Regions from separate parts of the Arabiibacter massiliensis genome, predicted to be linked through region 2. Evidence: predicted binding sites of a transcription regulator. Region 2 holds the regulator's gene; the other holds the start of a gene.
The links. The regulator LexA, encoded in region 2, represses DNA repair genes until DNA is damaged. The targets are predictions, from matches to a motif close to CNAACANNTGTTNG.
Positions count from the first base shown of each region.

Region 1 (4,207 bases), 2.7 Mb from region 2:
ATGTCGAGGGCGAAGTCCTCGAGCGCGGGATAGAGCACCTCCTCCACCATGCGGTTCAGGCGGTGGATCTCGTCGATGAACAGGACGTCGCCTTCCTCGAGGTTCGTGAGGATGGCCGCGAGGTCGCCCGTGCGCTCGATGGCCGGGCCGCTCGTGGTCTTGATGTTGGCGCCCAGCTCGTTGGCCACCACGGTGGCGAGCGTGGTCTTGCCGAGGCCCGGGGGGCCCGAGAACAGGATGTGGTCCACCACGTCGCCGCGCGCCTGAGCCGCCTCGATGAGGATGGCGAGCGACTCCTTGATCTTCGATTGCCCCAGGTAGTCGCCGAGGCGCTTGGGACGCAGGCTGCGGTCGAGCGCGAGATCGTCCTCGGTGAGCTCGGCCGCCACGGTACGCGCTCGCGCCTCGCCGCTCGAAGCCGGGCGCGCCTCGCCGGAAGCGGCGTCCGCCTCGAACACGAGCCCCTCTATTTCGATGCCGTTGTCAGCCATGGCCGCCTATCCGTTTCGTCGGCGCGGAGCGCCTACGCGTTCGATCCCAGTCGTTTCAGGGCGTATTGTACCAGCACTCCCTCGTCGCCGTCCTCGGGCGCGCCCTTGAGTGCGACGTCGGCCTCAGCAGAGGTGAATCCCATGGACAGGAGCGCCTCGCGCGCGCCCGCCAGCCGCTCCGCCGTGACGACCGCGGCGGGCGCTCCCTCGTCGAAGAGCGATGCGAGCCCCTGGTCGAACGAGCCCTTGAGCTCGAGGATGATGCGCGAGGCCGTCTTCTTGCCCACGCCGGGTATCCGCTGCACGGCGGCCACGTCCTGCGCCTGCACGGCTGCCACGAGCGCGGCGGGCGAGAACGCCGAAAGCGCCGCGAGCGCCACCTTCGGCCCCACCCCGCCCACGCTTATCAGGCGCTCGAACAGGGCCTTCTCCTCCAGGGTGAGGAACCCGTACAGCGCGATGCCGCTGTCGCTCACCTGCAGGTGGGTGTGCACCTCCACCGCGCCGCCCTTCTCGGGCAGCTTCGAGAGCGCCGCCTGCGACATGCCCACGGCGTAGCCGACGCCCGCCACCTCGACGTAGGCGGCGGAGGTGGTCTTTCCCGCCAGGGTGCCTTTCAGAAACGCGATCATCGCCGATCCTTTCCCGATTCGGGGGCGTCCAAGACCGAGCACGCCGCGCCCGTGCGCCGCGCGAAGCCCTCGTGCGTCGTGTAGCAGATGGCCGCGGCCAGCGCATCGGCCGCATGGTCGGGGCGCGGCACGTCGTCGAGCGCGAGCAGCTGGCGCACCATGTACTGCACCTGCTCCTTCTCGGCCGAGCCCTCCCCCACCACGGCGAGCTTGATCTGGCTCGGCGAGAACTCGAGCACCTCCAGCCCGCACTCGGCGCACGCCACGAGCGCGGCGCCGCGCGCCTGGCCCGTGGCGAAGGCGCTCTGCACGTTCACGCCGAACCACACCGTCTCGATGCCCACGCACGAGGGCTCGAACCGCGCGATGACGGCCGCCATCTGCTCGTGGATCTTGCGCAGGCGCTGCTCGAGCGGAGCGTCCTTCGACGTGGAGACGCATCCGTAGGCGCGGCATGCCAGACGCGGCCCGTTCTGCGCCACGACGCCCCAGCCGGTGTTCGCCAGCCCGGGATCGATGCCGAGTATGGTTCGTTCGGTGCGCGCCATCGTCGCCTTCCCGCCGCGCGCAAGCGGCGAAGGGCCGCGAACGTCGCCGCAAATCTCACAAACGTATGTTCGCAATCATCCTACCACAAAACCATGCGACAGGGACGGGAAAGTCGGCTTTTCCATAGCCCGACAGTCTTCGCGCGCCGTCACCTGCGCGCGGCCGGCTGCAGGCTGCCGCCTTCGCCGCCCTCGAGCGCGCGGGCCACCTCGCGCTCAAGCAGCGCCGGCAGCTCCGAGCGTCCGGCGATGCCGAGCTTCGCGTAGATGTTGTGGGCGTGCGTCTTCACCGTGCCCACCGAGATGAACGCCTGCGAGGCGATCTGCTGGTTGCTCATGTCGCGCGAGAGCATCTCGAGGATCTCCTCCTCGCGCTTCGTCAGATCGTAGCGCTTCGCCACCACCGGCACCGCCGTGGGCGCGGACGCCTCGCGGCGCAGGCGGACGTAGCCGGCCAGGTACAGGCAGGCGAACACGAGGTTCACCGCCCCCGACAGCTCCACGAACGCGTTGCGCGGGCTCGCCCATCCTGCGGCAAACGACGCGATCGACCAGGCAAGATAACCGACCGAGCACGCGGAGAACAGCGCGACGAGCACCATGGCCCTCCGCCGGCCGAGCACCCCGCCACCACCTCGGCCGTCGCGCAGCCCCGCGATGCCGATGCCCATGAGGTAGATCTGCACATCCACGCCATCGGCGACGGGGCCGTGCGCACGTCGCTCGATTCCTACGAGCGCGCCGAGGCGGCCAACGGCAAGCGCGACGCGCGCCACACCATGGTGCACGTGTGCGCCATCGCGCCCGAGGACATCAAGCGCTGCGCCGACCTCAAGGTGGTCAGCGACCTGCAGTTCCTCTGGATGTACAACGACCCGCTGTGCCAGCTGGAGACGGCGTTCATCGGACAGGAGCGCGCGTTCGCCATGTATCCGGCCAAGGACATGCTGGAGGCGGGCTGCATCCTGAGCGGCGGCAGCGACGGCGCCGTGACCGCCTACGACCCGCTGCTGGAGATCGAGGTGGGCATCACGCGTAACAGCCCCTTCCCCGGCGAGGAGGACGAGGACTTCTACCGCTGGAAGGAGCAGGGCCTCACCGCCTACCAGATGCTCGAGATGTACACGAAGAACGTGGCGTACGAGAACTTCATGGAGGACGTCGTGGGGACGATCGAGGTGGGAAAGAAGGCCGACCTCGTGGCGCTCGACCAGAACATCCTCGACGTCGACCCGAAGATGATCTCGGAGTCGAAGGTGCTCTACACCGTATCGAACGGCGACATCGTGTTCGAGGGATAGGCGCCGGGCAAGCCGTGCGCGCATGAAAGGCCCCGCAAGCATCATGCTCGCGGGGCCCCGTCTTTTACGCAGAATCGGCCGATCGGGCTCTACTCGGCGTCGAGCGCCTCGGCGATCTCGTCGGTGATGTCCATGGCGTGGTAGACGTTCTGCAGGTCTTCGAGTTCCTCGAGCTTGTCGATGAGGCGCATGACCTTCTTCGCGTCGGAGATGCTCACGGTGGCGGGCGTGGTGGGCTCCATCGTCATCTCGGCGCCCTTCACCTCGACGCCTTGCTCCTCGAGGCCCTTCTTCACGGCCATGAGGTCGGAGGGCGCGGTGTAGACGATCCACTCGTCGTCGGCGTCCTCGTAGTCCACGCCGCCGGCCTCGGCCACGGCCATCATGAACTCGTCCTCGTCAGCGGCGGCGCCGTTGGGGCCGATGGGGTTCTTCTTGTCGCCGGTCTCGATCTCCTTGGCAACCATGACCTGGCCCTTGCGCTCGAACATGAACGCCACGGAGCCGGAGGTGCCCAGGTTGCCGCCGTGATGGTTGAACGCCGCGCGCACGTCGGCGGCGGTGCGGTTGCGGTTGTCGGTGAGCGCCTCGCAGTACACGGCCACGCCGCAGGGGCCGTAGCCCTCGTAGACCACCGTCTCGTAGTTCGCGGCGTCCTTGCCGGAGCCGAACGCCTTGTCGATGGCGACTTTGATCTTATCCTTCGGGAGGGAGTAGCCCTTGGCCTTCTCGATGGCGGCCGCGAGCGACGCGTTGTTGTCGGGGTTGGGGTCGCCGCCCTCTTTCGCAGCCACCGTGATGTTGCGGCACAGTTTGCTGAACAGCGCGGAGCGCTTCGCGTCCACCGCTGCCTTACGATGCTTGGTTGTAGCCCACTTAGAATGCCCTGACATATACGTCCCTTCAATTGGTGCTCTTGCCAGCCGCCTATTCTAGCACACGAGTCAAATCCCCCGGTCGCCTTCCGCACGGTCTTCAAAAAACGGCTGTGGGGCCGAGGGGACGAATCGGCCTAATGCGCCGCCCGGAAAGCGGGCTTTTTGTCGAAGACGGCGCGGCTCACGCGAAAAACGGCATACGCCGCGAACACCGCCGTGTACACGGCGACGCTCGCCTGGGCGGCGGTGCCTCCTCCCAGCGCGGAAGGAAGGAGCATGCAGAGCAAATGGACATAGACGAGACCGAAGAACACATAGGCCCACCTCTGCAGCTTCACCCAGCTCTCGGCCCGCATG
Region 1 covers NZ_LR698996.1:3,242,869-3,247,075, reverse strand. The annotation lists gene ruvB (Holliday junction branch migration DNA helicase RuvB) at 1-491, opposite strand, end outside; gene ruvA (Holliday junction branch migration protein RuvA) at 524-1,123, opposite strand; gene ruvC (crossover junction endodeoxyribonuclease RuvC) at 1,120-1,671, opposite strand; gene FX134_RS13875 (LuxR C-terminal-related transcriptional regulator) at 1,821-2,357, opposite strand; gene FX134_RS13870 (amidohydrolase family protein) at 2,382-2,972, shown strand; gene FX134_RS13865 (YebC/PmpR family DNA-binding transcriptional regulator) at 3,062-3,865, opposite strand; gene FX134_RS13860 (ferric reductase-like transmembrane domain-containing protein) at 3,985-4,207, opposite strand, start outside.
Region 1: the regulator LexA is predicted to act here: its motif matches at 1,730-1,743, upstream of ruvC (crossover junction endodeoxyribonuclease RuvC).

Region 2 (4,207 bases):
TCCCCGGTTGTTGCTTAGAGTAACTCTAAGCAACCGTTCTCTTCGACGGTTTTCACGTTAGAGTTACTCTAACGCTCCTTACATCCTCACGCCGCTGCTGCCGAAGCCGCCCGCGCCGCGCTCGGTCTCGGGCAGCTCCTCGCTCGGATCGAACTCGACCGCCGGGACCTGGAGCACGACGAGCTGCGCGATGCGATCCCCCCGCTTCACGGCGAACGGCTCGTGCGCATCGAGGTTCACGAGGACGACCCCCACCTCGCCGCGGTAGTCGCTGTCGATGAGCCCGGGCGCGTTCACGAGGGACACGCCGTGCTTGATGGCGAGGCCGCTGCGAGGCAGCACGAACCCGGCGTATCCGCGCGGGATGGCGAGCGCGATGCCGCAGGGCACGAGCTTTCGCTCGAAGGGCTGGAGCAGCACGTCGCAGGTGGAGCGCAGATCGACGCCGGCATCGCCTGCATAGGCGTAGGCGGGCGCGGGAAGATCGGGATCGAGCCTTTGCAGGGGCACGCGGAGGACGGCCATCAGCGCAGCTCCTCCAACGCGGCGGAGAACTCCTCGACGTTCTGGAAGTCCTTGTACACGCTCGCGAAGCGCACGTACGCGACGTCGTCGAGCTTCGCGAGGCGCACGAGCGCCATGTCGCCGAGCTCCTTCGAGCCGATCTCGGTCTTCGACGCGTTGCGCAGCTCGGCCTCGATGCTGTCGATGAGGGCCGCGATCTGCTCGGGCGCGATCGGGCGCTTGGCGCACGCGATCAGCAGGCCCCGCATGAGCTTCTGTCTATCGTAGGCCTCCGAGGAACCGTCCGTCTTGATGACGATGAGCGGGTTCTCCCCCAGCCGCTCGTAGGTAGTGAAACGCCTTCCGCAGTCGAGGCATTCGCGGCGGCGGCGTATGGCCGTGCCGTCTTCGGAAGGTCGCGAATCGACCACTTTCGATTCGGGGTTGCCGCAGGAAGGACAGCGCATTCAGGCTCCTTAGATCGCTTTCCGATCAGCCTAGCACACTATATATTGTGGCTCAATTGACGAAAGAGAATCGCGCAAAAAACCCTCCCGCCGGCCTTCAGACGCCGAGCACGGCCAGGAGCGCGACCGCCGCGAACACGATGCCGGCGACAACCGCCTGCCATGGCGCGATGCGGTCGTAGGAGCGGCCTTTCGCAGTGCCGTAACGTAGGCTGCGGACCAGTTCCGAGCCGAGGATCCTATCGCGCGCGCCGCAACGCTGAGCGCCGAGGGAGCCATGGGCCGCGCAGGGAGCGGCTTGTGCCGGGAACTTGATGATGGTCCCCCGGCTGGAAGACGGATGAGAAAGCTTCGGCTGCAGCGCGGAGGTGCCGTTCACTGGATAGCGCATCGCGAAATTCTTCATCTTTCTTGCTCCTTGCTCTTGCGTAGAACCTATGTTCGCATATATAATAGTCCGAACAAAGGTTCATGTCAACAAGTTTTAAAACATTTGTTCGGTTGAAGGAAAGGACGAGAAATGTCCGAGAAAGTGACGAAGCGTCAGCAAGCGGTTCTCAGCTGCATCGAGGATTGCATCCGCGAGAAGGGCTACGGCCCCACCGTGCGCGAGGTGTGCCAGACCTTGGGCCTCTCCTCCCCCTCCACCGTCCACGTGCACCTCAAGGCGCTCGAGGAGAAGGGCCTCATCAAGCGCGATCCCCTCAAGTCGCGCTCCATCGCGCTCACCTATCCGCTCGAGGACGCGGCGCTCGCCACGAACATCGTGCAGCCGTGCTTCAGCAAGATCGTGAACGTGCCGCTGGTGGGCAACGTGGCGGCCGGCTCGCCCATTCTCGCCGAGGAGAACATCACCGACACGATCTCGCTCCCCACCGACATCGTGGGCGACTCGCCCTCCTTCCTCTTGTCGGTGCGCGGCGAGAGCATGATCGAAGCCGGCATCAACGACGGAGACTACGTCGTGGTGAAGGAGCAGCCGGTGGCGAACAACGGCGACATCGTGGTGGCCATCGTCGACGACGGTGCCACGGTCAAGCGCTTCTACAAGGAGCCCGACCATATCCGCCTGCAGCCCGAGAACTCCACGATGGAGCCCATCATCACCACCGACTGCGCCATCGCGGGCAAGGTGGTCGCGGTCTTCCGCCGCCTGTAAATGCCCGACGCCCCCTCGACACGGGAGAGCCGTCGTCGAGGGGGCGTCGTCAGGAGCGTCGGACGCGGGCGCTCAGCCTCTTTCCACCGCGAAGGGCCTGAACGATCCGGCATAGGAAGGCGCTGCCAGCATGACGATGCGCGTGCCGCCCTCTTCGTGCGTTTCCGACAGGATATGGCAGCGCTCATGAGCCACCGACACGAGGTCGCCGCGGCTGTAGGGCACGAGCACGTCGAGATGCTCGTCGTGGGCCGAGGCGACGCGGGCGATGTGGTCGATCAGCTCGGCAGTGCCCTCCCCCGTCGCCGCCGACACGAACTGCGCCTGGGAATGGCGCGCTTTGAGGGCTGCAAGCGCCTCGTCGTCGAGCAGGTCGCACTTGTTGAACACGAGCACGCGCCCGAGGTCCTGCGCATGGATCTGGCCGAGCACGTCCTCGACGGCGGCTATCTGCGAAGCGTACTCCTCCGACGAGGCATCCACCACGTGAAGCACCAGGTCGGCGCCCGTTATCTCGTCGAGCGTTGATTTGAACGCCTCCACGAGCGTGGTCGGCAGCTTCTGGATGAATCCCACCGTGTCGGTTATGGTGATCTCGCGTCCCTCGGGCAGCACGAACTTGCGCGTGGTGGAGTCGAGCGTGGCGAACAGCTTGTCGTAGGCGAGCACGTCGGCGTTCGTCAGACGGTTGAGCAGGCTCGACTTGCCTGCATTCGTATAGCCGGCCAGCGCCACCTTGAACATGCCGCTCTCGTAGCGGCTCTCGCGCTGAACCGCCCGCACCTCGGCCAGATGCTTGAGTTCGCGCTTGATGGACGTGATGCGCTTGCGCACCATGCGGCGGTCGACCTCCAGCTGGCTCTCGCCCTCGCCGAAGCGCGACCCCACGCCGCCGCCCATGCGGTTGGAGGCCAGGTGGGCCCACATGCCGCGCAATCGCGGCAGCAGGTACTCGTTCTGCGCGAGGCGCACCTGCAGACGGCCCTCCTTGCTGGTGGCGTGCAGGGCGAAGATGTCCAGGATGAGCGCCGTGCGGTCGATGACCTTGACGTCCTTGCCGACGGCCTTCTCCAGGTTGGCCTGCTGGGAGGGCGTGAGCTCGTCGTCGAACACCACGAGGTCGGCCCCGTGGGCACGCGCGAGCTCCGCCACCTCCTCGGCCTTGCCGGTGCCGACGAACGTTTTGGGATTCGGGGAATCGAGCTTCTGCGACGTCGCGGCCACGACGTCGGCGCCGGCGGTGTCGACGAGCCGCTCCAGCTCGGCGAGCGACGAGGCGAGCGGCCAGGTCGAGCCCGGGCGGTCGACGCCCACGAGCACCGCCTTCTCGCGGCGCTGCTCGGAGACGGGAACCATCCCGCGCATGATGACGGATTCTAATTCTGACATGGGGCAATCCTTTCCCAGAGACGGATCAAGACGGTACGAGAAACGATCACCTCGGCTGCATGGATGCTCCTTCGCTCGACGGAGGGCCGCGCTCAACGGCGCGCCATCATCATAGCATAGAGGACGGCCGCGCCGAAAACCGCAGGGAAACGGATGCCGTCCGACCCGCCTGCCTCAGGCGTCCGAGCGCTCGAGCAGGGCGAGGGCCTCCACGACGAGCGCGTCGGCATCGCCCGCGTCGGCATCGATCCAGCGGATGCGCGCGTCCTTGCGAAACCACGTGCGCTGCCGCTTCGCGTAGCGATGCGTCGCCGTCTTGATGCGCTGCACGGCCTCATCGAGGGTCGTCTCGCCGTCGAGCGCGGCCGCGATCTCCTTGTACCCGATGGCCTGCGGCGCCGTGATGCCCTCGCGGAACCCGCGCGCGAGCAGCCCGCGCACCTCGTCTGCCAGCCCCGCCTCCATCATCGCATCGACGCGCGCGTCGATGCGGGCGCGCAGCATGTCGGGATCGACCGAAAGCCCGAGGAAGACGGCGGGCACCACCTGGGGAATCGCCGAGAGCTTGGCGCGCTGCTCGGCATAGGTCGCGCCGTCCTCCAAAAGCTCGAAGGCACGCGCGACGCGCTTGACGTCGGCCGGAGGGATGATGGCCGCGCTCGCCGGGTCGCGGCGCTCGAGGAGGTGC
Region 2 covers NZ_LR698996.1:544,832-549,038, reverse strand. The annotation lists gene dut (dUTP diphosphatase) at 79-525, opposite strand; gene nrdR (transcriptional regulator NrdR) at 525-971, opposite strand; gene FX134_RS02345 (hypothetical protein) at 1,069-1,377, opposite strand; gene lexA (transcriptional repressor LexA) at 1,492-2,130, shown strand; gene hflX (GTPase HflX) at 2,203-3,519, opposite strand; gene miaA (tRNA (adenosine(37)-N6)-dimethylallyltransferase MiaA) at 3,694-4,207, opposite strand, start outside.